DNA from 2 places in the Fructilactobacillus sp. YLN 2507 genome. Region 2 is predicted to be linked to the other one. Evidence: predicted binding sites of a transcription regulator. Region 2 holds the regulator's gene; the other holds the start of a gene.
The links. Region 2 encodes LexA, which represses DNA repair genes until DNA is damaged. Its sites were predicted from a motif close to CNAACANNTGTTNG; they were not measured.
Positions count from the first base shown of each region.

Region 1 (4,427 bases), 730 kb from region 2:
GAACGAAAGAGCGTCGATTTACCAATTCCACTGGCACCAGTTAGCAAGGTACACCCTTGATAAAATTTAAAATCAGGACAAGTCAACAAAGTGTGTTGTTGGGCTTTAAAACTAAAATCAGCTACATTAATGTCGTAATTTTTCATTGGCAAATTAAAATGTATATCTGGTTGATAATCGTTATTTAAAATTTTGTAAGTTTCCGGAGCTGAAAGTTCTTTAATTGAAGTTCCTTCCACTCGGAATAAATGCTTAACTAAGCCTGCATAACCAGTTAAATCATGGTCCGAGATGATGATTGTCTTGTGCCTTTCTTGTTGCAGTTTAACTAATTTTTCCAGAATGGCTTGCTTAGCTGGTAAATCAATACTAGCAAAGGGTTCGTCTAACAACAGAATGTCAGAATCTAAGGCCACCATGGTTGCCAGAATTACTTTTTGTTTTTCACCACCAGAAAGGGTGATGATTTTTCGTTGTGCCAAAGGTTGAATCTCACAAAAAGCTAACGCCGCTTGGACCCGAGCTTCAATTTCCGCTGGAGGAGTTTGAATGTTTTCTAACGCAAAAATTAGTTCTTCACTGACTTTTTGCATGACAAATTGTTGATTGGGATCTTGAAACATCATGCTAATTAGTTTGGCCCGTTCAAGTGGCGAAATCTTTTTAATGTTGGTTCCATTAATTTTAATTTTCCCACTGTATGTGGTCTTACCAGCTAACCCCGCAATGATCATCATCAACGTTGATTTCCCACAACCGGATGGACCTGTTAGGAGTGAAATCTCACCACCGGGAAAAGTGACATCGACATTTTTGAAAATTGGGTTCTCATTTTTTTGATACTTAAAGTTGAAGTTTTGGACCTCAATGTTGTTCATCATAGCTTCCTCCAAAGAAAAAGCCATCTTCAATTAAGAAGACGGCTTTTGTTTTATTAAAATTAGACAACTGTTTGTCAGATTACCTCCGCTAGCATTACCTAGATCAGGTTCAATGGGTATAATCTCAGCCGTTAAGCACCCCAGCTATTTAATTGTGTCTTTATTATACCAAAGAAAGAGCTGAAATGCTTTGTGACCTTGAAATTACTAACGATTTTTCCAAAATAAAAACTCCCAAAATAGTCAATTACGATTATTTTGAGAGTTTTTTGATTTAAACGTCTAAAGTTGGATCTTCAGCTGGTTTATCAGTTTCCTTAGTTGCCTTTGCAGGCTTTTCTACTTTTTCTGTTTTAGTAGGTTCTTCTTTTTCAATTCCGTAGGCTACCCGAACTTTGTGATTTAGTTCTTCCACTAATTCAGGTTTTTCGTTCAAGTTGGCGACGGTCTTGTTAAGACCTTGACCTAGACGTTCTTCACCATATGAATACCATGAACCGGATTTGTCGATAATATCTTTATCAACCGCTAAGTTCACCATATCAGCAACGGGTTCAATCCCTTTACCAAAACTCATAAGGGTGTCCACAGTCTTGAATGGAGGAGCCACCTTGTTTTTGGCAACTTTAATCTTGGTTTCTTTCCCAACCACTTCCTGACCGTCTTTTTGTTGTTTGGTTCCACTAACTCTTAAACGGACACTGGAATAGAATTTCAAGGCCCGACCACCAGGAGTAGTTTCAGGATTACCAAACATCACTCCAACTTTTTCCCGAAGTTGGTTAATGAAAATCACAACGGTATTAGTTTTGTTGATGTTGGCAGTTAATTTACGAAGAGCTTGTGACATTAAACGAGCTTGTAAACCAACGTGTGAATCACCAATATCACCTTCAATTTCTGCCTTAGGAACTAGGGCAGCGACTGAATCAACTACGACTAAATCAATTGCACCAGAGCCAATTAAGGCATCGGCAATTCGAAGACCTTCTTCACCAGTTCCTGGTTGTGAAAGAAGGAGATTATCGATATCAACCCCGAGTGCCTTGGCATATTCGGGGTCCATGGCGTTTTCCGCATCAATATAGGCAGCAGTTCCACCATTTTTTTGTGTTTCTGCAACGGTTTGTAAGGCAATTGTTGTTTTACCAGAAGATTCGGCACCGAAGATTTCAACCACACGACCACGAGGAAATCCACCGACTCCAAGGGCAATATCTAATGATAAAATTCCAGTCGAAATTGCACTAACTGAGTTTTCGGGGGTTTCACCCATACGCATGATTGCTCCAGTACCAAATTCTTTTTTAATTTGTTTTAATGCTTTATCAAGCTCAGCTTGACGAGCATCTTGAGCGTTTTTCTTAGAACTTGAGGCCATAAAAACACCTTTCTATTTTTAAAATGTGAACGTTTGTTCGCTTATCGATATTCTTTATTTTACTCTATTATTTACGTAATTTCCACCATAATCAATTCATTTTTATACGTTAATTATATTTGATTTTAATTTTAGCTAAAAATTTCCACAAATTAATTATATAATAATTAAGATTATAAATCGAAAGTGAAGGGATGGATCCTTGTGAATAGTAATCTATCAGTACGTTCCGGAATTAAAGATACAATTCCGACTTTATCAGGCTACATTGGGGTTGGCTTAGCATTTGGAATTGTTGCGAAAGCGGCAGGATTAAATGTGTTAGTAATTGTTTTGATGTCAGCAATCACGTATTCGGGGGCAGCGCAGTTTGTCATCGTTAGTATGCTGGTCGCAGGAGGGACAATGCTATCAATTTTAGTTGCTGTTTTTTTACTGTCAGCCCGGATGTTATTGATGGGGATGACGGTGGCACCGTATCTGAAAAAGGAATCAATGACGCGCAACATTATTTTAGGTTCACTTCTAACTGACGAAACCTTTGCCTTAACCATGAATAAATTGAACTATACCCATCGGATAATTACCTTTGAATGGTTAAATAGTGCGAACATCATTGCTTATTTAACCTGGGTCTTAGCATCTGGCGTAGGTGGCAGCCTAGGTAGTTTGATTCCTGATCCTAATCAGTTTGGCCTTGATTTTGCCTTTATCGCCATGTTTATTGGGTTACTGTATCTGCAAATTGCAGCAGATAAAACGATGCCTTTCAAACTACAAATCTTGATGGTATTAGTCACGTTAGTTTTAACTTACATTGGCTTGATTTTTGTCCCCAGTAGTTTGCTCCTTTTGGTAGTGAGCTTGGTTGGGTGTTGGTTAGGAGTGAAAATTAAAAATGCTTTCTTTTAAATTTGTGATATTGGTCATCATTGGTTGTGGCATTGTAACTTGGTTAACGAGGGTAATTCCATTTATTCTATTAAAAAAGTTTGAATTACCAATTTCAGTTGTTGAATTTTTAAGTTTTGTACCAGTCGTAATTATGTCAGCACTGTGGTTTAGTGGCTTATTTGAACAACATTTAGGTCACTTGCCTACGCTAAATATTGAAAATTTATTAGCTTCAATTCCTACTGTAATTTCAGCAATCATCAGTAAAAATCTATTGATAATTGTGGCAGTGGGAATTATCTCGCTTGCAATTATTCGAATTTTAGCTTAAAAAAGACCCCAAAAAATTTTTCGGGGTCTTTTATTTTAAATTAGGATAATGAAGATGAAAACAAAACCAATTAATAAGATGGTTAATGCGGCAAATCGTTTTGAGTGCCAAGTGTGTTGGGTTTTATATGACCAAACTAAACTGGCAATGGTTACTAAGATTGCGGCAAGAACCATAATAATCAATTTGATTAAAACTGCTTCATTACTCATTTAAAACTCCTATTAGTGTAATTCGATTTGGTAAGCGAAACGATCGTCGTCTTCGGCTTTAGTTCGGATAATTCCTTTTTTAGTAAACCCACAGGATAAAATGATGTGTTGCATTCCTTTATTCATTGGGTGTGTATCAATTCTAACATCTTTAAAGCCAAGTAATGATGAGACGGTGAATAATCCACTGATTAATTTACCAGCTAAGCCTTGGCCGCGGTATTCGTGTGAAACTGAAACTCGGTGAATTGCTGAATAATGAGCAGTTGCTCCGTTATCCCATTCTCCTTCTTCCATTTCAATGTAATCAGGGTCAATTCCTAAATGAAGAGTAGCCGAACCGGCAACCTTTCCGTCAACATCGATTACATATGAAGTACTATTATCAATGTCCTTTTTAATGTCTTCAGTAGTTGGATAAGCACCTTGCCATTGGTTGATGCCTTGCTCTTTTAAGAAGCCACGCCCAGCATCGATGATTTTTTTAATTTCTGGCAAATCCTTTTCAGTTGCTTTACGTACGTAAACACAAGTCATAATTAAACACTTCCTTACTTATTTATTAACGATATTCAATTATAAAGAATAAAATCTAGTTTTACAACTAAAGTATTTAGAAACTTAGACCGTATGAATACTCATTGCCATACCCATACCTCCACCAATACAAAGGGTGGCAATTCCTGATTTTTGGTTAGTTCGTTTTAAATTGTTGATTAGGGTGATGA
Region 1 covers NZ_CM184303.1:1,329,229-1,333,655, reverse strand. The annotation lists gene AC0GLY_RS06765 (ABC transporter ATP-binding protein) at 1-881, opposite strand, end outside; TPP riboswitch at 944-1,034, opposite strand; gene recA (recombinase RecA) at 1,156-2,262, opposite strand; gene AC0GLY_RS06755 (AzlC family ABC transporter permease) at 2,467-3,174, shown strand; gene AC0GLY_RS06750 (AzlD domain-containing protein) at 3,161-3,487, shown strand; gene AC0GLY_RS06745 (hypothetical protein) at 3,523-3,699, opposite strand; gene AC0GLY_RS06740 (GNAT family N-acetyltransferase) at 3,712-4,236, opposite strand; gene AC0GLY_RS06735 (thiolase family protein) at 4,321-4,427, opposite strand, start outside.
Region 1: recA (recombinase RecA) is a predicted target of LexA. The motif match lies at 2,289-2,302, and genes of this name have one in related genera.

Region 2 (4,427 bases):
GTTACCGTATCAAACGATTCTTTTTTTAAATGTGCTAAGCTGTCCTTTAAGTCAAAATTAAAAACTGAAATTTGATCATCTAAATTATTTAAAGCGACACTTCTAGCTGCCATGTCACTCAATCTTGATTGAATTTCAATTTCAATAATTTTACCCTTGGTTTTCTTACTAATAAATAATCCTACTGCTCCATTTCCAGCACAAAGATCTACAATTCTAGTTTTTTGTCCTTGCTTAACTTTTGCAAAGTTAGCCAACATCACTGCATCTAATGAAAAAGAAAAAACTTCGGCATTTTGAATAATTTTAATATCATTACTATATAATTGATCAATCCGCTCACCAGCTTTTAATTCAATTGGTTGATTCATCGTTTTTCACCCTTTTACATTTCGTTATAATGCTATAATATCAATTGTACAACTCAAAAAGGAGGATGAGAAGATTGTTTTATTCATTTATCTTTTCATTAGCTAAAGGACTTATTCGTCTTGCCAATGGAAAAATTGATGTGATGAATCGAGATCGTATTCCAAAGGGAAATTACATTCTCGTTGCACCACATCGTACGTGGTTTGATATGATTTATTTTGCAGTAGTCTTATTGCCTAAGCAATTATATTTCATTGCTAAAAAAGAATTATTTAAAAACCCAATTATGGGGTGGTTTCTTACTAAATTAAATGTTGAACCAGTTGATCGTAACAATCCTGGAATATCAGTAATTAAGCGCCCAATCAAGATCCTTCGTAAAACTAATTTATCAGTAGTAATTTTTCCTTCTGGAACGCGACATTCTACTAAACTAAAAGGCGGCGCTGCCATGATTGCTAAAATGTCCGGTGTTCCAATTTTACCCGTTGTTTATCAAGGTCCATTGACTTTAAAAGAATTATTCAGTCGCCACAAAGCCCATATTAATTTTGGTAATCCAATTTTCGTAGATAAAAATCTCAAACTAAATAATCAAAATCAGGCCTTAGTTGAAAAACAAATGAGTGATGCTTTTAAAACTTTAGACGCAGAAATCAATCCAAATTACGTATATATTGATGAATCAAAAAAACGTCACTAATTAGTGACGTTTTTTATTTTGCATTTCGTTTCATTGAATTCATCATTTGGTTCAATTTCTTCTTAGAAGGCTTTTGACCCATTTGAAGCATCATTCCCTTTAATTGCTCTTCGTTAATTGGGGGATTCTCTTTTAAATATTTTTCCATGTATTTACGAGCACCAAAAAAGCCAAGTGCTAGCCCAGCAGCAAGTGCGACTAAGATTAATCCGATCCACATCCAAGTTGCCATAAGTTAATTCTCCTTTGTTATTATTTTAATCATCTCTAAGATCTTTTTTACGCTGAACTTCTTTGACTTCATCTGGCGTAACTTCTTTTCCATCTTTATCGTAAACTTGAGTCATTTCAATTTGACTTCTAAAGTTGGATTTAAAACGCTTTAGATATTGTTTACGTAAACGATTTTGTTCTTCTTTTTCTTCATCAGACAAGTCTTGCAATTTAGCTTTTTTTGCTAATTCGTTAATCCTTGGGATGATTTTTTTAAGTTCTGGATCTTCAGCCATGTCAACAACTCCTTAGATTTAATTATCTCTATAATAGCATGAAATTTTACAGAAACAAAGTTTTCAGATGCGAACTAGTGTTTGCAAACCACATAAAATATGTTAATCTTAACATACTATGTAATAATCATTTTTAGAGGTGTAATGATGTCAATAAATGCAAATACAAAACAAAAGGATATTCTACGTTTTATTTATAATAATGTCCGAGAACATGGTTATCCCCCCACTGTAAGAGAAATTGGAAAAGAGGTTGGACTTTCATCAACTTCAACAGTCCATGGACATTTATCTCGTTTAGAAAAAAAGGGGTATATAAGTAAAGACCCCACTAAACCACGTGCCTTGGAAGTTACCTCTGATGGAATCGAATTTTTAGGCCTAACTCCTGAAATTCATAGCAAGGAAATTCCACTGTTAGGAGTTGTTGCAGCTGGTGAACCAATTTTAGCCGTCCAAGAAGCCACCGATTATTTCCCAGTACCCGAAAACTTAGCTCAAAATGCTGATTCACTTTTTATGCTAACCATCAGTGGAACTAGTATGATTAAAATTGGAATTTTAGACGGAGATCAAGTCATTGTTCGCCGCCAGCAAAATGCTGAAAATGGTGAAATTGTGATTGCTATGAATGATGAAGGTGAAGCAACTTGTAAACGATTTTTTAAAGAAAGCGATCATTTTCGACTTCAGCCAGAAAATGATTCAATGGCTCCAATCATTTTAAAAAATTGTACAATTTTAGGTAAAGTTGTCGGTTTATATCGTTCTGATGTAAACTAAATAAGATTAAATAATAATTTAGGAGTAATAAACATGAAAACTAAAGCATATGAAACATATACCCTTCAAGAGTTTGATAAAGCAATTCCATATAAAGTTGGCGATTTAGTAGAAGTTGTTTTTGTTAGTCAAACCGGACTTGGTGATAATGAGTCAAACTGGTTAAAAGTAATCCGAAAAAACGTTGGTAAGGCAGAATTACTAGACGATGAATTTGAATTTGGTCCTAAATGTGTCAAGGCAGTGAAACCTGCAAATTAATCATAAAAAAAATTCTCTCCGTTTTTATTATAAAAACGGAGAGAATTTTTTATACTATGAATTTTCGTGAGCAATTTTAGCAGAAGCAGCCCCTGCAACTGAGGCCACAATATCATCAATAAAAGTAGTAACTCGATCAGTTCTTTGATCAAGAGTTCTTACAATCCCTTGTTTATTCGTATCTAAACCACAGTAATTAGTAATTCCAATCGTTCCATAAATATTGGCAATTCCCAATGCTAATGTTTCGTCCACTCCAAAAACTCCTAAATCATGTTCCACAATACTCTGAAGTGGCTCATTAAGCTTGTGTTCTGACGCTAATCGGTCAATTTCTAAACCAACTAAAGCATTATTTAAAACTTCACGTTTGTGTAAAACATCAATCACAATCTTATCAACATATTCCATACTAGGAATCTTTATATATTTCTTTTGTAAATTGTAAACAACCTTTGAAATATCCCTAACTGTCACATCATTTTCATTTAATGCTCTAACTACAGCATCATACGCTTGTGTATCAGGATATTTGTAATCTCTTCTATCGACCATTTCTATTCTCCTTCTTCTGGCATAATTGTAATGTCATATTGATTTGGATAATTATCTGCTGTAATTATCATACTCATTGATTGCTGTTTTTCCAAATGCTTTTTAACAATTTCTGAAACAAATTCAGCTCCAGCAAAATCCTCTTTGAAGTCATCATATGTTGAAAAATAATCAATTTCAAGAAATATATCAATTTCATTCCCTGACGATTCCAAACCATCAATCCGGACTAATTTACTTTTTTCTAATTCATCAATCACTGGTAAAGCAAATTCACTGTAAAAATTAGTAGCCACTTGTAAGTTATTTTTAACGCTTATAGCTTCTTTATCCATTGAACTAATCTTTTCAAACTCAGCTTCATCAAGCTTTGGCAAATTATTGATCAAATATTGCTTATCACGATTCTGCAAAGCATTTTTTAAATCAATACTAATTTGATTTTCATCACCATTATTTAAAACACTAACTAATTGGTCAATTGTAGTAACATCATAATCATTTTTCAATTGGTTTAAATTAGTAATTCTTTTTAAATAATTTTTCTTTTCCAAATTAATTTCATTTTTAACCTTTGCTAATCGATTTTTTAAATTATTATAGTAATTAAACTCTGAAATGTTCATTTATTTTCCTATCCTACCAATACTCCGATAATCATTAACGTTGTTGCAATTAAATTGTTCGAAAAATGAAGTGCAATTGAAACTTCAATTTTATCTTGCTTTAAGTAAACATAGGCAAGAATCATTCCTAAGGACATGTAAATTAAAAAGCTAATAGGATTACTACTAACATGACCAATCGAAAATAATATTCCACTAGCTATCATGGGAATTAATGGTTTAAACTTTGGGAAAAATCCTTTGATAAGATAGCCACGGAATACCAATTCTTCTAAAACTGGTGAACAAAAAGTCATAGTAAAGCTCATTAAAATTAAAACAATTGGATTACTCTTTACCAAAGACAAAATAATGTCATTATTTTCTGTCCCGCTTTGTTTATAAATTAGAATGTTCAAAGTAGACAACCCGATTTCTACCAAATAAAAAAATAGCAAAGCCTTTATAATTAACTTCCAATCCGATTTATTCAATCCATGCTTAGTTTGGATATAGACGCTTCGATAAGCCTTTAAAGCTAACCAAATTGCTAAACCAAAACCAAACAAATACAAGAAACTAATAAGGCTTAGTTTAAAAATCGAAATTTGCTTAGCACTTGCTAAATACTGAATTGGT
Region 2 covers NZ_CM184303.1:573,090-577,516, reverse strand. The annotation lists gene AC0GLY_RS03070 (tRNA1(Val) (adenine(37)-N6)-methyltransferase) at 1-371, opposite strand, end outside; gene AC0GLY_RS03065 (lysophospholipid acyltransferase family protein) at 446-1,075, shown strand; gene AC0GLY_RS03060 (YneF family protein) at 1,089-1,307, opposite strand; gene AC0GLY_RS03055 (DUF896 domain-containing protein) at 1,333-1,584, opposite strand; gene lexA (transcriptional repressor LexA) at 1,732-2,367, shown strand; gene AC0GLY_RS03045 (hypothetical protein) at 2,401-2,628, shown strand; gene AC0GLY_RS03040 (phosphatidylglycerophosphatase A family protein) at 2,683-3,183, opposite strand; gene AC0GLY_RS03035 (hypothetical protein) at 3,186-3,809, opposite strand; gene AC0GLY_RS03030 (CPBP family intramembrane glutamic endopeptidase) at 3,818-4,427, opposite strand, start outside.